DNA from 2 places in the Pseudoalteromonas sp. APM04 genome. Region 1 is predicted to be linked to the other one. Evidence: riboswitches for the same ligand, from Rfam matches in the RefSeq annotation. Region 1 holds a riboswitch; the other holds the start of a gene.
The links. Region 1 has a riboswitch for cobalamin ahead of MTP24_RS13360 (ABC transporter ATP-binding protein). Riboswitches for the same ligand answer to the same signal wherever they lie in the genome.

Region 1 (3,420 bases):
TACCGGTAAAACGCCTCCTTACTTTAGAACAAGTACCGGACGAATTGCGTTAGATTTAATACTACAATGTGGTGGTAGCGCATTTATTCCACATGTTTTGGTTGAGCAACATTTAGAAAATGGTGAATTATTTCATGTAAAAAATGTAGAAAATACGTCAAGAGATATATTTGTAGCCTACCATAGAGATAACGAACAAAAGGAACTAATAGAAACACTCATAAATTTACTACCTACTATTAAGGCACATGCTTAGTAATTGGATTTTAAGTGGGGACATATTTGTATGATTGATGTTCATGTCCTTTTGATTTCATAAATAATGCAGTTTTATTAACTTTAAAAGTCAAAAATATTTCATTTGTAATATTTCTGTCATTTAGTGGTGACAAACTGCAGTCGTTTTAAAAATTAGTCTTTTGTGATTATCGAGGAAATAACATGAAATTTGTAAAATCGAGCTTATGTGTCGCTTTGCTAAGTGGTTTATCTTTTAATGTACTTGCTGACGTTGATGTTTACGGTAAAGCAAATGTGACTGTTCAGTCTACAGATGACGGCGAAGGGTCGTTCACTGAAATTAAAAGTAATGCATCTCGTTTTGGCCTTAAAGGTTCAGAAAAAATTACCGATGGCTTAGAAGCAGTTTATAAGTTTGAGTTTCAAGTTGATGTAACAGATGCAGACTCAAAAGGCGACGACGATAATATTTCTGCGCGTAACCAATATGTTGGTGTTAAAGGCTCGTTTGGTCAGGTAGTAGTGGGTCGTAACGACACGGCGTTTAAACAAGCGCAAGGTAAACTCGATTTATTTAATGACCTTGAAGGCGATATTAAAAACGTATTCAAGGGTGAAAACCGTTTAGGTGATTCAATCACGTATACTTCTAACTCATACGAAGGCTTTAAAGTACTTGCTACTTTTATTGCTGAAGACGATGTAGATGCAGATAACGGTTATTCAATGGCTGTAACATACGGTGATTCAGCACTTAAAAAGAGCGCGGTATATGCCTCAATTGCAGCTGACAGCGAAGTAAATGGTTACGATGTAGTACGTGCGTCAATCCAAGGTAAAGTTGAAGACTTTAAACTCGGTGCTATGTACCAAACTCAAGAAAAAGTAGACGGTTCAGCTGAAGGTGACGGTTACTTATTAAATGCAGCATACAACATGGGTAAAAACACGTTTAAAGTTCAGTACCAAGCAATGGACTTTGACGATAGTGATGATAAAACAGCTATTTCAGTGGGTGTTGATCACAAGCTTAACAAAAACATTAAAGTATTTGGCTTTTACTCAAGCTTTGATATGGACAACAACGTAGACCAAGATTACTTAGGTTTAGGTATGGAATATAAGTTTTAACGACGAGTTAAAACACTCCCTTTTTAACCGCGCTGTAATTAGCGCGGTTTTTTTTGCTTTAAATTATTTACTTACCCGCCCATAATAGAGCTTCATTTGGAATGAGGTGCAATTCCTCAACTGTTCCCGCAACTGTAATTAGCGCTATGCTTTAAGTCAGATACAAATCAATTTTTAATGAGCGGGCCTACTCATGCTAATTTTAATGTACTCCTTTTTGGTGGTTGCATTACAAGTGGGTACTCGTGTCTAGGACAGAGTATTGCAAACTAAAGCACCAATATTAAACGTTCAAAATCTCTCGTGGGGAATAGCAAATAAACCTATTCTCAAACACATTAATGTGCAAATACCCGAAGGTAAATTTGTGGGCTTAATTGGCCCTAATGGCGCAGGTAAGTCGAGTTTACTGCGTTGTTTATATCGTTTTAATAAGCCTAATGAAGGGGTTATAGAGTTTAATAACCATGATATTTGGCAGCTTAAAAGTGATGAATATGCAAAGTGCGTTGCTGTTGTTTTACAAGAGGCGCCATCGCATTTTAATTTGTCGTTATTTGATGTTGTGGCTCTTGGCCTAACGCCTCATAAATCGTTATTTAGTTCAACATCGCAAAGCGAAAAACAACAAATCACTCTAGCTATAAAAACGGTAGGGCTTGAGCTGCACACAAATCAAAATTTTGAATCGCTCTCTGGGGGCGAAAAGCAGCGGGCACTCATTGCACGTGCTATTGTTCAGCAACCTCAGCTGTTAATTATGGATGAGCCCACTAGCCACCTTGATGTTAAATATCAAATACAGGTAATGGAGCTGGCAAAGTCTCTTGGTGTTACAGTATTTGCTTCGTTTCATGATCTTAATTTGGCTAGCGCTATGTGTGATGAGCTTGTCGTCATTAAAAATGGAGAAATAACGCATACCGGCTCTCCTGCAGAGGTACTGACTGAGCACATGCTTGATGATGTATTTGGTGTATGCGCTCAGGTTAGTAACCATCCTCAAGAATCTCAATTGGGTAAAGTTACGCCTCATATTACCTACTTTTATGGTTACAAATAATATGTTAGCAATGCATGTACGCCATTCAGTTGCACTGATTATTTGCATTACTATTGCCTTAGTAAGTTTATTTTTAGCATTGAGCTTTGGTGCTGCAGATACCTCAATACAGGATGTATTTAACAGTTTTATTTATTTAAATGATGCTTCATTCACCAGCCGTATTATTTTTGAATTAAGAATGCCCCGTACATTATTGGCGTTTTTAGCCGGTGCCGGGTTAGCTATCGCTGGGCTAATTTTACAAACCGTGACACGTAACCCACTAGCCGATCCTTACTTATTCGGTATATCGTCAGGTGCTTCGTTTGGTGTAGTTGTACTTATGGCATTTGTGGGAATTAGCGCGGGTTTTATGCTTTCGGCCGCAGCCTTGCTTGGTAGCTTATTAGCAATGAGCTTACTTATATTAATTGCCACAAGGCAGCAGGGCGGGCAAGTTGAGTCTATGTTACTTGCTGGTGTTGCACTCTCGTTTTTATTTAGTGCATTTACGAGTTTGTTGCTTTATTGGAGCGAGCCGCAAGCCGTTGCAGCTATTTTATTTTGGACCTTAGGAAGTTTTGCACGTGCGCAGTGGGCAACGCTTTGGATACCCTTTTTAGTGATTACACTGTGCACCTGCGTAATGATTAGTTTTAGGCGCCAGCTTAATGCCATGTTATTAGGTGACGAAAGTGCCATAACCCTTGGTGTTAAAGTGCATCGATTTAGGTTGCTGATGCTAATTTTAAGCTCATTAATAACCGCTGTGCTGGTGGCAATGTGTGGCGGTATTGGTTTTGTTGGATTAATGGTGCCACATATTGTGCGCTTTTTTATTTCACAAGGCACCGTAGCAGGGCTATTAATAACAAGCTTAGCAGGAGGCACATTTATGGTGTGGGTCGATGTACTGTCTCGTTCTTTACTTCAAAATCAAGAGTTGCCAGTAGGGGTGATCACGGCCGCTATGGGGAGTGCGTTTTTCTTAAGTTTACTCTTTT
Region 2 (3,420 bases), 240 kb from region 1:
GATATTGGCACACAATACCGAAGTGTTGTTTATTACCATAATGACGAACAACTTGCGCTTACTAACACTATGATTGAACAGCTACAAACCCATGTTAGTGAGCCTATTGTTACCGAAGTCAGCCCGGTGACAACTTACTACCCTGCTGAGCACTATCATCAAGATTACTACAACGAAAACCCACAACAGGGTTATTGCAGTATGTTAATCGCACCAAAATTACATAAGTTTGAAACCGTATTTAAAGAGTTTTTAGCTGAGTAAAAACACAAAAAAGCCCGGTAAAACCGGGCTTTTTATTTAGATTATTTAAAACTGGTAATCTATGCCAGCAAAAAAGCGGCGCTCTGGCGTGTTGTAGTAATACACCTGCCCTGTTGTAAAATCAGCGTTAGAATCAACTGCGTTGTATTCCTTATCGAATACGTTTTCTATACGAAGCGACACCGTAATTTCATCATTTACTTGGTAATTGCCTGCTAAATTCCAAAGCGTATACGAACCCAATTGCGAAACCGCCCCTGCTCGCTCACCGCGATATTGCATTGCTATGCTTGTATCAAATGCACCAAACTGTTTTGCAAGCTCCCAATTAAAGGTTCGTTTGGCAACGTTTCTAAGCGCTTCGCCTGTTTCTTTATCTTCGGCACTTAGGTAAGCAAAATTCACATTACTATCAAAACCCAAAATTTGATTGGCTAAACTAAATTCAACACCTTCATATTGGGCCTCATTAATATTGGTGAGTGTAAAATTAGCGTCATAATCAATTTTATCCTCAATTTCATTTCTAAAAATAGCGACATCGACACGCACAGTATCAAAGTCGACGTTTAAGCCAAGCTCACGATTCACTGACGTTTCAGGTTGAAGATTGGCATTGCCGTAAAGAGGAAAGTACAAATCATTAAATGTTGGCGCTTTAAAGCCCGTGCTTTGGCTTATTCTGAAAGTTGCGTCTTCAGATAAGTGATAGCCAGCTGCCGCTGTGTACGTTGTTTCATTACCAAATTGCTCATCGTCATCTTGACGAACAGTTAAATTGGCAAGCAACTCATCCGCATCGTAATATGCGCCAACAAATACAGCTAATACATCGCGCTCTTGCACTTCAAACGTGGTTGAGCTTTGTGATACGTCATCATTGTACCAATTAATACCACCACTAATGTTTAACGTGTCGTTTAAGCGGTATTGGCCGTTGTAGTCAATTTGTGAGCGCTTAGTAACAAACGTACTTGTTGTTGGCCCTTGAGAAAAATCAACATAACGGTTGTCTGAGTCATCCGTTACAAATGCTATATCAAGGCTGTGTGTTTGATTGTTATAGTCTTTATTCCAACCAGCCGAAAGCTGGTAATTTTTAAAATCACCTCGCTCAATCGTACTATCGGCAGGACTAAAACGGCTGTCGTAATCAGCAAAGCCTTCACTGTATTGCCCTAGTAACTTAAAGTCGCCGTAGTGCGCATCGGTATAGTTTACTTTAAAGCCAAGGTTTTTGTTTTCAAAACCGTCTTCATCGGGTGCTGCCCCTTGAAGTACATCAAAGTTGTCCGTCTTTTCAAATCCTGCATTAAAGGCCGTTGTTACATCGCCTGCTTTTACAGAACCAGCAATCTGGTAGTCTTGGTACGCGTCAGATCCAAACGTAGCACTGACCGAAAGGTTATCTGACTCGCGCGTTATAATATTAATAACACCCGCTAGCGCATCAGAGCCATACACTGCAGCACGTGAACCTTTTATTATTTCAATGCGCTCAATACTATTTAATGGCACATTGCTTAATGCTTTTTGACCAAGCGTTGCCGAACCGGTGCGCACACCGTCTATTAAAATTAGCGTATCACCCGATCCCGTACCGCGCAGTGAAACACCGGCATTTTGACCAAAGCCGCCATTAGGGTTTACCTGAAAGCCAACTTGAGACGTTAATAGCGTTGGTAAGTCGCGAACATTACTGGTTTCAATGTCATTACGAGTTATAACATTTACACTCGCTAATACATTAGTAATTGATTGTTCAAACTTATTAGCGGTTACCGTAATGGTTTCGATTGATTGCTCTGCAGCAGATACAGATAGTGACAGCGCAGCAGTAATTGCAACGCCAAGAGTTGTTTTTTTTAACATGAAGTTCCCCTTCTTTGCCCACCGCAAAGAACTAAGTAAGATTACATCAAGGCCGGTCTCCGGACTCAGTAAATACATAGCTTTATGTACTACTTTACCGTTGCGGGGGCAGTGTTGGGATTGTAGTCATCATGAAAACGCACCAACTTCCCGATTATCTTATTAAAAAAATCAAACCATTGAAAAGATTAATAAGCACCTTGAAAATAGGCCGCTATTGTGAGGAGTTTAATAAAAAATGTCAACGGACGTCTATACAGCTAAAAAGAAAATCAATTAAAAACAAAAACTATGCCGCGTTCATAAAAAAAGCCAAATAACCTGCGCGGCTATTTGGCTTTTTATTTATAAAGCGCCCAAAAGGCTTTTATAATTAATCGCGGAAGTTTTTAAACTGAAAAGGCTGACCTAAATCGGCAGTACGCACCACTTGCATAGCAGCTTGTAAGTCATCACGCTTTTTACCCGTTACGCGTACTTCCTCGCCTTGAATAGCCGCTTGCACTTTTACTTTAGAATCTTTAATGGCTTTTACTACTTTTTTAGCCACATCTTTTTCAATACCTTGCTTTAGCGCAACATTACGAAAAACATTTTTACCTGCACGGCTAATATCTTGTAACTCTAAGCTCGCTACATCCATACCACGCTTAGAAACTTTACCCGCTAAAATATCAAACAATTGCATAACCTGTGAATCAGCTTCAGCTTTTAGCTTAATTGTTTTGTCGTTTAGCTCAATAGATGCATCAACACCTCTAAAGTCAAAGCGAGTCTCAAGTTCACGGTTTGCATTATCTACCGCATTTTGTGCTTCGTTCATTTCTACTTCAGATACAATATCAAATGAAGGCATTGGTTTTCTCCTAACTATTCAATCTTAATTTTATGGCGCAATTATAACGCTAAAATTATAAATCTTTACATTTTTCTGCATCTTGTTCAGGTGCGATACTAATTTAGTTTGATATACTTAAGCTTCTTTTTTAAGCGACTCTAGGATTTTACGTGACAAGGCGTGTTTACCAAGCTGTTTTTTTGCTCAGCATCGTAGCGTTTACTTTTTTATTTGCCAAAGAAATAAAAGGCGCAGCTAACCTATTTCCACACATTGATAAAGTAGCTCATTTTGGGATTTTTTTTGTGCTTGCTATTATTATGGATAAAGCGTTTAAGCTTCCTTTGTACGCACAAATTTTGTTATTGGCCGGTTACGGCGCATCAATTGAAATAATGCAAGACGCACTCCCCTACAGGCAGGCCTCTATTGGCGATTTTATAGCT

Region 2: another riboswitch for cobalamin. It lies ahead of MTP24_RS12185 (TonB-dependent receptor); the one in region 1 lies ahead of MTP24_RS13360 (ABC transporter ATP-binding protein).

Annotation. Positions count from the first base shown of each region.
Region 1 covers NZ_CP094441.1:2,885,528-2,888,947, reverse strand. The annotation lists gene MTP24_RS13370 (LysR family transcriptional regulator) at 1-256, shown strand, start outside; gene MTP24_RS13365 (porin) at 442-1,371, shown strand; cobalamin riboswitch at 1,419-1,558, shown strand; gene MTP24_RS13360 (ABC transporter ATP-binding protein) at 1,634-2,434, shown strand; gene MTP24_RS13355 (iron ABC transporter permease) at 2,436-3,420, shown strand, end outside.
Region 2 covers NZ_CP094441.1:2,646,320-2,649,739, forward strand. The annotation lists gene msrA (peptide-methionine (S)-S-oxide reductase MsrA) at 1-264, shown strand, start outside; gene MTP24_RS12185 (TonB-dependent receptor) at 310-2,136, opposite strand; cobalamin riboswitch at 2,169-2,332, opposite strand; gene MTP24_RS12190 (YajQ family cyclic di-GMP-binding protein) at 2,510-2,992, opposite strand; gene MTP24_RS12195 (VanZ family protein) at 3,145-3,420, shown strand, end outside.